DNA from 4 places in the Micromonospora sp. IBHARD004 genome. Region 2 is predicted to be linked to each of the others. Evidence: riboswitches for the same ligand, from Rfam matches in the RefSeq annotation. Region 2 holds a riboswitch; each other region holds the start of a gene.

Region 1 (3,646 bases), 1.1 Mb from region 2:
CCGCCGCCGACGATCGCGAGCCGCGGCGGCAGGAGCGTTGACTCAATCAGATCCCTGCTTGTCAGGGTGCGCTTGCTGCCGGCAGGCCGGGGATGTCAGGAACGATCGGTTCCGAGCCAGTGTCGATCAAGATTGTGTCGGCGGCGACGGTGAGCTGCTCGTCGGCCGTCACGACGCTGACGGAGTGCGGGTCGATGAAGGTGGAGCGCCCCGTGAGCACCGTCACCGTCTCGATGCTGTCCAACGCGTCGAAGTTGCCGCGACGCATCATCTCCCGGATGGCCTGGACCTCCCGGACTGACCGTTGGTACCAGTCCTGCGCCGGGTCATCCGGCCGGCCTTTGTGGGAACGGTCGACGAGTCCCTTCGTCGGTACGCAGCCCACGTTGGGGCAGGTGCCGCCGTACATGCGGTCCGACTGCTCCACGAGCACGATGCGCTTGCCGAGCCGGCCCATCTTCGCGGCTACGGTCTTACCCCCCTTGCCGAAGCCGATGACGAGAATGTCGGCGTGAAGAATTCTGTTCACGGCACCCATATCTCCGGTCTCCAACATAGCCATTCGGCCATTGGCGAGCGTGAAACCAAGCAATATCGATCCAAATAGCGCCGGCCCATGCTATCTGAAGACGCGCCGCTCCGTGATTCAAACGGGTTATAGCCGCCATAAGGAGGAAGCTTGCAGCCGAGAAGTCAAACCCGTAGCGTCGGCGCATCCGGCCGGGTCGTCAAGTCATCAACGCGATGACGCTCGGGCCGGACCGCCCAATCGCGATCATGTGAGCCGGGGAACCAACCGAACATTGGGTGAATCCAGGGCCCGACGGTCATGGAAGGGCGCATCCTCCCGCCCGAACCCGTCATGGCCAACTGGATCGCCACCCGCGGCTACTCCGCCTGACCGCACCACGCCACGCGCGGCCGAAGGTGCTGCTCGCGGAGTGTGCCCGATGAGGAACACTGTAGGCACGGATCCGTCGTACGACAGTTCGGCGGATCCGTGCCGTCAGTTCCACCCTCGTGGAAGCCGGCCGTCATACATCACGGACCGCAAATAGGCCACCCCCGACCGCCAATGCCCCGGAGGCGTATGCCGCCAGCACGTCCGAGCCGGCCCCAAGGATCGAGCGGTGCGGTTCCCGACCTGGCCAAGCCTCACGCGAGCCGTTACCGCAGGAGAACAGTGCGCAGGTTGAGGGTCAAGATTAGAGCCGTTTAAGATTCGATTAGCGGAACCTTATCGTACGCATAATTCCGGCACCCAATGTGCCCGCTTGACAGCGCAGTGAATTGGCGTCGCCGGCTCGTTGATTTCTTTGGGCCGTCCTCACTAATGTTGGTCAGCGTCCGTTCCGGATGTCGGTCTCCACCTGGAGTACCCCGGGACGGCCACCGCCGAGTCGCTGGACGTCACTGGCGTCGACAGGCGAGCCGGGGAACCACCGCAGGTTTCGGGGTGAATCCGCATCAGCGGTAGGGCGCCTTCCACGCCCGAACCCGTCAGCTAACCCGGCAGGCGGTCGAGGTCTGTGCACCGTGACGTGCGTCGGCCTCGAGTGGAAGGAGCCGAACCCGTTGCCACCCGTGCGCACCCGGCCCGCCGGATCGCGTCTATTCACCAGAATCCTCGCCGTCGCGGCGGCGGCCATGGTGGCCGTCGGGCCAGCGGCCCACGCCCACGCCGCACCGTCGGCCGCCGATGTACAGCAGCAGATCGAAGCGGCGTGGCAAAAGCTCGAACCCGTCATCGAGCAGTACAACAAGGTCCGGTCGGAACTGGCCACGAACCAGCGGAGATCGGCCGAACTGAGCCGGAGGATCGAGCCACTCGGCAAGTCGGTGGAGATCAGCAGGACCCGGGTCCAGGGGATTGTGGCGGGGTACTACAAGCAGGCAAAGTCGCTTTCCACATTCAACGCCCTGCTGTCCCGCGGCTCGCCGCCGACCGCGTTGGGGGATCAGCTCGCGCTCGTGAATCAGGTGGCAAATTCGGAGCAGCGACAGATCACCCGGCTGTCGGACCAGCAGGCGAGCTACGACGCCGACAAGAAGAAGGTTGACGCGCTGATCGCGATACAGCAGCGCCAGCAGGCCCAGTTGGCGGCTCGCAAGAAGGCCATCGACGCCGAGATCAAGCGGCTGGATGCGCTACACAGACAGGTCGCCGCCGCGGAGGCGACCGCAGCGGCCAAGGCGGCCGCGGACGCCGCGGCGGCCAGAGCCGCAGCCGCCGCGCAGACAGCCGCCACCGCGAGCAGCACCTCACCCATCACGTCGACCAGTTCGCTGTTCATCGGTGGGAAGTGTCCCGCCGTCCCCATCACGGGAAGCGGCGGCGTCGCGGCGAAGACCGCGTGCAATCAGATCGGCGAGCCGTACGTGTGGGCGGCCGACGGTCCCGACTCGTTCGACTGCTCCGGCCTGACCCAGTACGCGTGGGCGTCGGCCGGGGTGCAGCTGGACCATTACACAGGTTCTCAGTGGACCGCAGGTGTGGCGGTGAGCAGAGCAAACCTTCGCACGGGTGACCTCGTCTTCTTCTACTCCGATCACCATCACGTGGGCATCTACGTCGGCAACGGACTGATCGTCCACGCCCCGCATACCGGGGACGTGGTCCGAATGGCCCAGTTGGCGAATATGCCTTACAGCGGTGCTCGCCGCCCCGGCTGACCGTCCGGTCCCGAGCCCCTGAAAGACAGCCCCGATCGGGGACGATGCCTAGGGCGTGCTGGGCAGCCGGACCGTGACGAGAAGACCGCCGTTGGGGTTGGGGACGAGGTCGAGGGTCCCGTCGTGGGCGCGGACGATGCTGTGCACGATGGCCAGGCCGAGGCCGACGCCGGGGTGTTCGTCGGTGCGTACGCGTTCCGTTCCGCGCTGGAAGGGTTCGGTGAGGGTCGGTACCAGTTCCGGTGGGAGCCGGCGACCCGTGTTCTCGAGCCGCAGCACGCTTGTGTCGCCGTGCGCCTCGGTGTGGACCGTTACGGTGCCGTCGGCGGGGAGGTTGTGGACGATGGCGTTCTGGACAAGGTTCGTCACCATCCGCAACAGGAGCTCGGCGGAGCCGCTGGTCCGGGCCGCCCCGCCGGTGACGTCCAGCGTGATCCGGCGCTGTTCGGCGAGGGGAAGCAGCGTTTCGGCGGCTTCTTCGGCGATGAGGGAGAGGTCGACGCTCTCGCAAGTGAAGTTTCCGCGGTCGCCGCGGCTGAGCAGCAGGAGGGCCTCGGTGAGATCGATCGCCCGCTGATTGACGGTGTGCAGGCGTTCGATGAGTTCGTCCCGGTCCCGCGTGGGGTCCCGGCGGGCGACGTCGAGGAGCGTCCGCGAGATCGCCAGCGGGGTGCGCAGTTCGTGGGAGGCGTTCGCGGCGAACCTCTGCTGCTCGGCGACGTGGGACTCGAGTTGTTCGAGCATCGAGTCGAACGCGTCGGAGAGTTCACGGAATTCGTCCTGGCGGCCCTTCACACGGATCCGGTGGGACAGCGACCCCCTCCCGGCCATCCGTGCCGCATCCGTGATCTGTGTGAGTGGTGCGAGCATCCGGCCGGCGAGGATCCATCCCCCGACGAGCCCGAACATGAGCAGGAAGACCATCGCCACGGCCGCGGCGGGGGCGAAGGTGTGCACAAGGAGGTAGCGGTTG
Region 2 (3,646 bases):
GTCGGGGGCGAGCCAACGCCCCGCCCAGCGGCGCTCCAGCAGCGGCGCCCAGGGCAGCCACACCTCGCCGGTGGCGCCCAGGCCGTGCAGCAGCAACAGCTGGCGGGTACCCGTCTCGTCACCCATACGGCGCAGTGTGCCACCGGTCGGACACCACGCGCGAGAGCCCGCAGTGGGCCGTCTGGTCGGGCATACGACGTCGGGCACCGGCTCAGAGAGCCGGTGCCCGACGGGTGACGCGGAGTGGATCAGGCGGAGTAGCCGCGGGTGGCCATCCAGTTCGCCAGGTCGATCGTGGTGACCCAGTACGCCGGCAGCGCCGGGTTCGCCGAGTCGGCGATCCGCACGGTCCGACCGTCGTTCTTGTAGCCGACCACCGCGATGTAGTGGCCGCCCGGGTAGGAGTGCCAGCCGCCGTCGGTGTCGGTGGCGTCGCCCGCGACGTTGGCGACGACGCCCCGCCCGTCGGTGATCGCCTTGACCACGTCGGCCTGCAGCTGGTCCATCTGCGCGGGGGTGGCCGCGCCCGGGATCATGTGGGTCCGGTACGGGTTGCCCTTGACCATCTGGTTCAGACCTCGGGTGGTGTCCTCGGCCGAGTTGGTGCCCATCTCGGTGGTGCCGAGCGGGCCGGCCAGCGCGTCCTGGGTCGTCTCGATGCCCGTCGCGCTGAGCGCGTTCCGGACCGCGGCCGGGCCGCAGTTGTAGTAGTAGATCTGCGCCTCGTAGTTGTAGTCCAGGACCTTGGTCGACGGCGGCTTCGGCGCCGCCTTGCGGGTCAGGTCCGGGTCCGGCTTCGCCGAGGTCGCCGTCGGCGACGGCTTGGGGCTGGGCGACGTCGACGGGACGGCGGCAATCCGCTCCTGGTTGCGGGTCGCCACGTCGCCGAGGCGCGGGGCCAGCTCCGCGGCGACGGCGGTGGCCTCCTGGCGGACGGGCGCGTCGCCGGTGTTGGCGAGCAGGGCGCCGGTGCCGGAGGCCAGGACGAGCGCGGCGGCGGAGCCGGCGACGATCTGGTACGGGCGCTCGGTGGCGAGGCGCCGCAACTGCCGCTTCAGGGTGTGCTTCACGTTTGGTCCTCCACGGGGGCGGGAGCGGCGCACGCCGGCCCGACGCGCGGAGGAACTCACGCGCGACGAGACATCTTGGGCGGTACGGCCGCGGGGCAGGGGAGCCCGGTCAACCGGGCGGCAGGGCGGATGCCCGAATCAGCTCGCCGGTCAGGCGAGCGACGGCACCGCGGCGCCGTGGAGGCGGGGGGACGAACGAGAGCTGGGATCGGGTTCCACGAGGATGGAAACTCCTTCCGACACCGCCTACCGGGTTAGCTGACGGATTCGGGCGGGAAGATCGCCCTACCGCGGGCCGTGGCTCGCGGATTCACCCCGGACGTGCACTGGGTCCCCGGTTCGTGAGATCACGATTGAGCGGGTCGGCGCGGCGTCGCCTCTTGCGATCGGAAACCGCACCGGACGCGCCGACACTACCGGTGGGTACCCGCCCTGCCAAGCGCCCCTCACCTGCTTAAACCTCGGTCACCATTACTCTGACCGGAACAGCCCGTCACTGACGTTACTCAATGGGACGAGCAGTTATGACGGAACCGTCGGGCGACAATCGGACATCGGGTGGCGAGCGACCGAAAATTGCGGTGCTCGATCACCCCGACTGACCCCGATGACCGTTTCCCGATTCGCGTGACCAGGCTCACCAAATTCAGGTCACAATTCAGCCAACCCGCGCCGGGCGCCAGCGCGCCGGGCGGGCCGGGGCGGCGCCGGCCGCCACCGGGGCGAGGGCCTGGGTCACCGCCTCCGCGCGGCGTACCGGCACCGGGCCGGGGCGCAGCGCCGCCGCGGCGGCGTACGCCTCCACGGCCAGCGCCCGGGCCGCCTCGGCGGCCAGCTCCGCGTCCCGCCAGGCCCGCTGCTCCCGCTCGGCCGCCGCACGGTAGCCGGCCAGCCGGCCGTCCCGCACCACCCGGGCGAGGACGATCTCCTGCTCCGCCGGGTGCCGGCGCGGGTCCCACCCGTTCCGGTGCGCGAGGACGTCGGCGAGCTGCCGCGCCGACAGCTCACCCCGCCAGTGCGCCGCCATCGCGGCGTGCCGCAGCCACCGCTCCCGGGCGGCGTACTCCGCGGGGGTCCGCGGGGTACGCGGCGCGGGCAGCACGGCGGCGCCGGCGAGCCGACGGGCGGCGCTCTCCGCCTCGTCGTACGCCCGCCAGGCCCGGTCGACCTCGTCCTGGGCGCGCAGCCACCGCTCCCGCCGTCGACGCGCGGTCTGCGCGGCCCCGGCGGCGGCCACCGCCACCTCGTCGGCGTACCGGCACAGATCGGCGAGGCGGGCCGCCTCCTCGGCGGCCGGGTCGGGGACCGGCGCGGCGTCCGACGGGATCTCCCGCTCCGGGCGGGCGACCAGCACGGCGAGCACGGCCAGGGCGAGCAGGAGCAGGGCCGACCAGATGGCGGCGGCCTGCGGAACCTCGATCAGGAACTGGTAGAGAACTGTCTGCATTGTCGGCACCTCACGGGAGCGATGTGGCGGAGGAGAGGTCCGCACGCCCCGGCGCGGGGGGGCGCGACCGGAACGGGCGCCACCGGGCCGCCGTCGGGCGGGGTGCGGGGGTGAGGTTCGGTGGAGAGCGGCTGCGGGCGCGGCCCGCGGGCGGTCAGCGGATGGGCGGGGCCCGCGAGCCGAGGGCCGCCGGGACGGTCCCGCCCGGGGCGTGGTCCGCGGAGGCCGCGACGATCACGGCCCGCGGAGCCGCCAGCGGGGAGCCGACGCCGACCGGCGGGGCCTGCTGACCCGTCCCGGCCACGAGGTCGCCGCCGGCCGCGCCGACCGACGCCCGCGCGCCGCGCCCCCGGTCGGCGGTGGTCGCTCCCGGCAGCACGCGGCCCGGGTCGAGTGCGGCTGCGCCGATCAGGGCGCGGCCTGCGGCCTCGGGGCGGTCACCGGGCTCGGGAACGGCCCGGGCCCCGACGCGGAGGGCCGGTGGGGCCGCCGACCGGGAGGCTTCCGGGGCGGCGGGGGTGAACTCCTCGACCGGGGCCGCCTGGGCGGCGGCGGCCGCCCCGACGGGCAGGGTGGCGGCGCCGAGCGAGCAGGCGACCACGACAGCGAGACTGGCCAGCATGCGGGCGGTCCAGCGCGCCACCCACCACATGGGACAGGTGAGCGCGACCGGGAGCACGGTGCCACGCTACCGCCGACGGCGCCCCGCCGCACCGCCGCCGGGCGTGTCGCCGCCCACCGGATCGCGACACTGACCAGGGTGGACACCGCGCGGCGACGCACCCACGCCAGCACCACGACGGCGCCCGGCGAGCTGGTGACGAAGACGCGTCACCCGGCGCCTCGCCCGCCGGACCCGCCACGCCTCCACAGCGTCGGGACGTGGAGCCGGTTCGGACACCGCCACGTCGGCGACGTGGAGACGGTCATGAGCCGGGATCGGCCCGGGCGTCGCGCTCGGCTCAGGCCGGGTCGCGCCGCCCGGCGTACTCGATCGGCCTGGCCTGCCCGGTGCGGGCGGCGGCGGGTCCGACCTGGGCCGGCACGGCGGCGGCCGGGGCGGTCCGCGCGCGGGCCCGGCGCGGCGGCCCGAGCCGGCGCATCATCGGCGTCTCGACGTACCGGTGCA
Region 3 (3,646 bases), 2.2 Mb from region 2:
GCCGAGCGCGTACCGCTGGCCCGCCGCGAAGGTGTACTGCAGCGGCGAGATGGTCTGGTACGGGATGGTGGCCGGGTAGGCCGCCTGCTCGGGGTAGGCGCGGCCGTACACCGGGATGGTGGCCTTGCCCGGCTTGGGCGTCACCACGAAGCCCTGCGCCCACTTCGCGGTGGGTGCCGAGGCGGGGTTGAGGAACCAGGCCTTCTGGCCGAGGTACCAGATCGCGGTCCAGTCACCCTGGACGTCCGCGAGGGCGTACGTCTGGCCGGCCGAGGCGCGGGCGCCGTGGTCGGAGATGTACATGGTGTCCGGCGTGCCGTTCGGCCGCAGGCCGCGGTCGTTGACCAGCGGGGCGTCCGGACTCGGCGCGGTGCGCAGGACGACCGAGGAGGAGCCGCGCAGCGGGCACGGCACGGCCGGTGGGGTCGGCTTCGGCACGCCCGGCGGCTGCTGGTTGCAGCCGACGAAGGCCGGCTGGTTGGTGGCGACGTCCGGGTCGATGGTGACCAGGCCGGTCTGCGGCGTGCCGGTCGAGTGGAACGGCGCCTTCATCAGCTCGAAGTAGTGCGACCAGTCCCAGTAGGGGCCCGGGTCCCAGTGCATCCCGGCCACGGTCCCGGCGGTGGTGCCCGGAACGTTGTCGTGGCCGAGGATGTGCTGCCGGTCCAGCGGGATCTGGAACCGCAGCGCCAGGTGGCGGACCAGCTTGGCCGAGGTCCGGTACATCGCCTCGGTGTACCAGGTGCCGTGGCCGGCGAAGCCCTCGTGCTCGATGCCGATGGACTTGGCGTTGACGTACCAGTTGCCGGCGTGCCAGCCGACGTCCTTGGCCTTGATGTGCTGGGCCACGTAGCCGTCCACCGAGCGCAGCGTGTAGTGCCAGCCCAGGTAGGTCTTGGTCTGCACCAGCTTCACGCTCGGGCCGAAGTAGCCCTCGGTGTCGTGGATGACGATGTACTCGAGCTTCTGCTGGGCCGGCCGGTCGCCGAGGTCGTGGTTGCCGTAGTCGCCCGGGTTCGGGCCGTACTTCTCGTACGGCGCGGGGATCCACTCGCAGGCGAGGCGGACCGGGCATTCCAGGCCGTCGGGCCGCTCGGCGCGGCGCAGCCCGAGCCGGTGCAGCCCGGACTCGTCGGGGGTCACCTCGCGGGCGGCGAGGGTGACCCGCTGGCCGTCGTCGGTGGTCCGGGTGGCGCCGACGCTGATCTGGTCGTACACCTCGTCGGCGAAGGCCGCCGCGGCATCCTCGGTGTCCGCGCCGGAGTACCGGGCCACCGCGCCGTACCAGGCCGCCGGGTCGCTGCCGGCGCCGACCGGCGCGGCCAGTTCCCTCTGGTACGACGCGAGCAGCGCCGCCCCGCCGCGGATGTTGGCGGTGGCGTCGGTGCGCAGTGTCTCCTCGGGTACGCCGGTGAGCGCGGCGGCGGCGTCGAGGGTCTGCAGGGACGCCCGCGGCAGGAGGTCCCCGGTCGGCTCGGCCGCCGCGGTGGAATCGATGACCAGGGGCCGGGACTCGTCGCCCCGGGGGTCCTCGTTCTCGTCGACGTGCGAGCTGGAGGGCGTGGCGACGACCTGGTCGGCGTCGGTCAGGTGCATCGGCCCGTAGCCGCCGCTGGTGCTCGGCTGGCCGGGGTGGGTGTCCCAGCGGGACTCCAGGTACGACACGCCGAGCAGGACGCTCTCCGGCACGCCGTACTCGGCGGCGGCCGCGGCGTACTGCTGCTGGCGGTCGGTTGGCTCGGCGGACCCGGCGGCCAGGGGCTCGGCGGCGACGGGTCCGGTGCTGAGAAGGGCGGTCGCCGCAGCCACGGCGGTGGCGAGCAGAACTCGTCTGCTCGGCGGCAAGGGTGGACGGAGCATGGAACCTCCAGATCGGGCGGAAGTCACTGCGTGCTCACCCTCACCCCACGCATGGTGTTGGGTCAATACCTTTCCCCGCAGTGATGTTGAGTGAAAGAAACCTTCACCGCCGCGATCCCCGGAAATTTGGGTACGGAGTGTCACGGCGCCGTGGGTTGCGGATTGATAACGGCGATCTCTACTCTGGTCAATCGTCGGCCGGTGTGTGCATCGTCCAACCCGGGTGGTGACGGTCCGACACCGCCGAGTCGCCTCCGGGCGAGCCGGGAACCCAGGTACCTGGGGTGAATCCGCAGCACTGCGGTAGGGCGGCTCCCTTCCCGCCCGAACCCGTCAGCTAACCCGGTAGGCGGTCAGCGAAGAAGGAGTACGGAAGCCCGGTGGCACACCATGCCCCGCGGCGACCGTCCGTCCGGTCGGTCGACCGGATGACGGCTGCGCCGCGTCCACGCTGGTCCCGCTTCACCACCGCACTCGCCGCCCTGGCCGGCACCGCCGTCATCCTGACCGGCGGCGCCACGGCGGCCCACGCCGAACCGTCGGTCGCCGAGATCGAGCGCCAGATCGACCAGGACTGGAACAAGCTCGAACCGATCATCGAGCAGCACAACGCCACCCGCCAGGACCTCGCCGTCAAGCGGAAGCAGGCAGCGGCCCTGGCCAAGCAGATCACCCCGCTGCAGCTCCAGGTCGACCTCGCCATGGGCCAGGTCGGAGGTCTTGCCGCCGACGCGTACAAGGGCGACAACCTGTCGACCGTGAACGCGCTGCTGGGCAGCCGGTCGCCGAGCGACGTCGTCGCCGGCCTCGAACTGCTCGACCGCTTCGCCCACCGCCAGCAGCAGCAGGTGCGCAACGTCGTCGAACTCCGCGACCAGCTGGCCGCCAAGAAGAAGCCGCTGGACGAGATGGTCGCCCAGCTGACCCGGACCGAGGCCCAGCTCGCGGCGAAGAAGAAGCAGATCAACGCCGAGATCGCCCGCCTGGACAAGCTCCGGCTGAAGGTCTACGGCAGCGGTGGCGGCGGTCCGCTGCGGCCCGCGCCCTGTCCGTCCGGCTACCCGGGCGGCCCCGCCGGGGTCGCGGTCAAGTTCGCCTGCGCCCAGATCGGCAAGATCTACGTCTGGGGAGCCGCCGGCCCGGACCACTACGATTGCTCCGGCCTGACCATGGCCGCCTGGGCCAAGGCCGGCGTCTCGCTGCCGCACAACGCCCGCCAGCAGCACGACGTCACCCGCCGGGTCAGCCGGAGCGAGCTGCGCGCCGGGGACCTCGTCTTCTACTACAGCGACCTGCACCACGTCGCCATGTACGTCGGCGGCGGCTGGGTGGTGCACGCCTCCCAGTCCGGCAAGCCGATCACGATGAAACGCGTCGACGACGGCCAGATCAACAGCTACGGCCGACCGGGCTGATCCATCGGAAGGGGCTCCCGCGTGGCGGGGGCCCCTTCCGCCGTCAGCGGGTCGGCCAGGTGCGCCAGAGATGCCATGCGGGCTTGGCTGTCACTGGTGGCGGTGGTCATCGTGCCTCTCACCTGCGGCGGGAGTGGTGAGGCGTGGGGGACATCGGTGGCCGGTCGCGAACCTGTGACGGCCTGGAGACGGCCTGGCGGTCGCGGACACCGAACGCCAGGCCTGCTCCGCTGACCGGAATCGAAGCGCACTGTCAGCTTGGGAATCGCACAAGATCGCATCGTCCTGCAGCCCAGCCGCTGGTCGGTCCGGTCCTGGACGGCCTGACTTGGCCCCTGGTGGCACCCGCTTGTGGCCCGTGGATGGCCCGG
Region 4 (3,646 bases), 1.7 Mb from region 2:
TGACCCAGGCCGAGCGCGGCTCGGTGACCGCCGCCGACCTGACCACCTACCGGCTCGGCTCGCTGCTCTCCGGTGGCGGCTCCGCGCCCTCGCCCAACACCGCGACCGGTTGGGCCGACATGTACGACGGCTTCCAGCGGGCCGCCCTCGCCACGCCGCTGGCCATCCCGATGATCTATGGCGTGGACGCCGTGCACGGGCACAACAACGTGGTCGGCGCGACGATCTTCCCGCACAACATCGGGCTCGGGGCGACCCGCGACCCGGCCCTGGTGCAGCAGATCGGCCAGGCGGTGGCCGAGGAGGTCTCCGGCACCGGCGTCGACTGGGACTTCGCGCCCTGCCTCTGCGTGGCCCGCAACGACCGGTGGGGCCGCACCTACGAGTCGTTCGGCGAGACGCCGGACCTGCCCTCGGAGATGTCCACCCTGGTCACCGGTCTGCAGGGCACGACCCTGGGCGGCGCCACCTCGGTGCTCGCCACCGCCAAGCACTACGTCGGCGACGGCGGCACCACCGGCGGCGACGACCAGGGCGACACCCAGCTGACCGAGGCCGAGCTGCGGGCGATCCACCTGCCCCCGTTCCAGGCCGCGGTGCAGCGCGGCGTCGGCTCAGTGATGATCTCCTACAGCAGCTGGAACGGCGTCAAGATGCACGGCAACCAGTACCTGATCACCACCGTCCTCAAGGGCGAACTCGGCTTCAGCGGCTTCGTCGTCTCCGACTGGAACGGTATCGACCAGATCGACGGCAGCTCCGGCTTCACCGCCGCCGAGGTCACCGCCGCGATCAACGCCGGCATCGACATGGTCATGGTGCCCACCGCCTGGAAGAACTTCATCAGCACCCTGCGCGCCGAGGTGCAGAACGGGCACGTGCCGCTGAGCCGGATCGACGACGCGAACCGGCGCATCCTGACCAGGAAGTTCGAGCTGGGCCTCTTCGAGCGCCCGTACACCGACCGGACCTGGACCCCGACGGTGGGCAACGCCGCCCACCGGGCGCTGGCCCGGCAGGCCGTGCGCCAGTCCCAGGTGCTGCTGAAGAACGCCGGCGGCGTGCTGCCGCTGGCGCGGGACAACAACAAGATCTTCGTGGCCGGCCGGAACGCCGACAACATCGGCAACCAGAGCGGCGGCTGGACCATCTCCTGGCAGGGCTCGTCCGGCGCCATCACCCCGGGCACGACGATCCTGCAGGGCATCCGGGCCGCGGTCGGTCCGACCACGACGATCACCTACAACCAGCGCGGCACCGGCATCGACGGCAGCTACCGGGCCGCGATCGCCGTCGTCGGCGAGACACCGTACGCGGAGGGCCAGGGCGACCGGACCGGCAGCATGAGCCTGGACCGGGAGGACCTGCGCACCATCGCCACCCTGCGTAACGCCGGCGTGCCGGTGATCGTGGTGCTGGTGTCCGGCCGGCCGCTGGACATCGCCGCTGGGCTGCCCGGCTGGAACGCGCTGCTGGCGTCCTGGCTGCCCGGCACCGAGGGCGCCGGCGTGGCCGACGTCCTCTTCGGTGCCGCGCCGGTCGGAAAACTGCCGATGACCTGGATGAACTCGGTCAGTCAGCAGCCCATCAACGCCGGCGACGGGCAGGTTCCGCTCTTCCCGCAGGGCTACGGCCTGACGTACTGAACGCGTTCGCGGAGGCCGCCGGGCGTCTACCCGGCGGCCTCCCTATTGCACGTTCGGGAGTGTCGCAACTCGAAGTTCCGCGCCTTCGCCCGGCCGGGTGAAGAACTTCACAAGAAGTGGGCGATCGTCCGAAATCGTTCCTAACGTCGTATGCGTTCGCGATCGCGGACACCACGGACCGGCAACGCCTAATCCCGCCGCCGGCCCGTCGGTACCTGGACCTCAGGCGGGAGCGGGGGACCCACACGTTCCTCGGTGCTCGACACCTCGGGGTGAAGCCGCCTGACGGCGGCCGGGCTCCTCGGCCCGAACCCGACAGCTCACCTCGTCGGCGTGGAGGAAACCACACCATGGCAACTGAATACACCGCACGCCACCGACGGACCAGCGCGCGCCGCCTCGCCGTCGGGGCGCTCGTCGTCGGTGCCGCGACCGGCGCCGCCGCGATCCTCGGCCCGGCCGCCCCGGCCAGCGCGGCCAGCGTCAACTGGGACGCCATCGCCCAGTGCGAGTCCGGCGGCAACTGGCACATCAACACCGGCAACGGCTACTACGGCGGCCTCCAGTTCTCCAAGAGCACCTGGAACGGCTACGGCGGCCAGAAGTACGCCAGCCGCGCCGACCTGGCCAGCCGCGGCGAGCAGATCGCCATCGCCGAGAAGGTCCTCGACGGGCAGGGCATCGGCGCCTGGCCGGTCTGCGGCAAGAAGGGCGGCTCGACCCGGCAGTACTCCACCAAGGACTCCGGCTCGACGTCCCGGTCGGACTCGGGATCGAAGTCGAAGGCGGAGAAGCGCTCCTCGCGGAGCGAGCAGCCGGCGACCCGCAGCCACCGGCGTACCGCGCCGGCCTCGGGTGACTCGACCACCACGTACGTGGTCAAGCCGGGCGACACGCTGTCGATGATCGCCGACGTACGGGACCTCGCCGGCGGTTGGCACGCGCTGTACGAGCGCAACAAGCGCGTGGTCGGCGCCGATCCGGGTCTCATCTTCCCGGGCCAGCAGCTCCGGCTGCGCTGACGTACCGCCGGAATCCGGCCCCGTGGGCCGGTGCCGGCGCAGCCGACGAACGCCCGGCCGGTGCTCCGGCCGGGCGTTCGCCGTCGTGGTGGACGTGGTGCCGGTGTCCCGGGCGGGCCGGATGGCGGATTGCTATCGTCACGGTGCTCGTGAAGGACGTGAAGAAAGCGCGGGTATGACCAACGAACCGTTCTCCGCGGCCGCGAGCCTCGATGAGCTGCTGACCCGGACGGAGCAGGCGCTGTCGGCGATGCGCTCCCGGCCCGCCGAGCACACCGACGGCGATGCGGAGGAGCTGCTCCGCGCCACCGGCACCGCGGCCGACGGGCTGGTGCGGGCCGTGGTCGTCCAGGGTGGGCGGTTGGAGTCCGTCGCCGTCGACCCGCGACTGTCGGCCGAGGGGATCGAGGCGGTCTGCGCACACGTCGTGGTGGCCGTCAACGCCGCCCTCGCCGACCTCGACACCCAGGTCAGCTCCTCGGCGCGGGCCGACGTGGACGCCCTGGCCGCCCGGCTCGGTGGGTTGCGGGAGCAGTCGAGGCGGCAGATGGAGATGTTCAGCCAGGCGATGGAGCACGCCGCCGCCCGGCTGGGCGGCGGCCGGACGGGCTGACCCGCGCCGGTCGGCGAAATGTCGGTGCCCCGGATCACAATCCCGGGATGGAGAAACCGCGGATCGTGACGGCCGAGGAGTGGCAGCGGGAACGCGACGAGCTGCTCAAGGCCGAGAAGGAAGCCACCCGGGCGCTGGACGCCCTCGCCGCGCGGCGTCGTCGTCTCCCGATGGTCAAGTTCGACAACGCGTACGTGTTCGACTCGCCCACCGGCCCGAAGACCCTGCTCGACCTCTTCGAGGCTCGGGACCAGCTCGTCGTCTACCAGTTCATGGACAGCGGCCCGGACCACTTCTGTCCGGGCTGCACGGCGTTCACCGACAACATCCCGTCCGGCGGCCCGGCGGCCCTGGCCCGGTACGGG

Evidence for each region. Region 2 has a riboswitch for cyclic di-AMP ahead of ACTWO6_RS11325 (C39 family peptidase). Riboswitches for the same ligand answer to the same signal wherever they lie in the genome.
Region 1: linked by a shared signal. The riboswitch ahead of ACTWO6_RS06150 (NlpC/P60 family protein) and the one ahead of ACTWO6_RS11325 (C39 family peptidase) in region 2 are both predicted to bind cyclic di-AMP.
Region 3: linked by a shared signal. The riboswitch ahead of ACTWO6_RS00495 (C40 family peptidase) and the one ahead of ACTWO6_RS11325 (C39 family peptidase) in region 2 are both predicted to bind cyclic di-AMP.
Region 4: linked by a shared signal. The riboswitch ahead of ACTWO6_RS19750 (transglycosylase family protein) and the one ahead of ACTWO6_RS11325 (C39 family peptidase) in region 2 are both predicted to bind cyclic di-AMP.

What each region holds. Positions count from the first base shown of each region.
Region 1 covers NZ_CP199934.1:1,252,390-1,256,035, reverse strand. Annotated here, with positions in the region: gene ACTWO6_RS06160 (FAD-dependent oxidoreductase) at 1-14, opposite strand, end outside; gene ACTWO6_RS06155 (FAD-dependent oxidoreductase) at 62-562, opposite strand; cyclic di-AMP (ydaO/yuaA leader) riboswitch at 1,384-1,534, shown strand; gene ACTWO6_RS06150 (NlpC/P60 family protein) at 1,537-2,673, shown strand; gene ACTWO6_RS06145 (sensor histidine kinase) at 2,722-3,646, opposite strand, start outside.
Region 2 covers NZ_CP199934.1:2,319,819-2,323,464, reverse strand. Annotated here, with positions in the region: gene ACTWO6_RS11330 (alpha/beta fold hydrolase) at 1-126, opposite strand, end outside; gene ACTWO6_RS11325 (C39 family peptidase) at 249-1,070, opposite strand; cyclic di-AMP (ydaO/yuaA leader) riboswitch at 1,299-1,440, opposite strand; gene ACTWO6_RS11320 (hypothetical protein) at 1,729-2,517, opposite strand; gene ACTWO6_RS11315 (hypothetical protein) at 2,672-3,196, opposite strand; gene ACTWO6_RS11310 (acyltransferase family protein) at 3,480-3,646, opposite strand, start outside.
Region 3 covers NZ_CP199934.1:102,986-106,631, forward strand. Annotated here, with positions in the region: gene ACTWO6_RS00490 (N-acetylmuramoyl-L-alanine amidase) at 1-1,860, opposite strand, end outside; cyclic di-AMP (ydaO/yuaA leader) riboswitch at 2,092-2,227, shown strand; gene ACTWO6_RS00495 (C40 family peptidase) at 2,289-3,275, shown strand.
Region 4 covers NZ_CP199934.1:4,055,219-4,058,864, reverse strand. Annotated here, with positions in the region: gene ACTWO6_RS19755 (glycoside hydrolase family 3 protein) at 1-1,646, shown strand, start outside; cyclic di-AMP (ydaO/yuaA leader) riboswitch at 1,822-1,995, shown strand; gene ACTWO6_RS19750 (transglycosylase family protein) at 1,997-2,668, shown strand; gene ACTWO6_RS19745 (YbaB/EbfC family nucleoid-associated protein) at 2,844-3,281, shown strand; gene ACTWO6_RS19740 (DUF899 domain-containing protein) at 3,329-3,646, shown strand, end outside.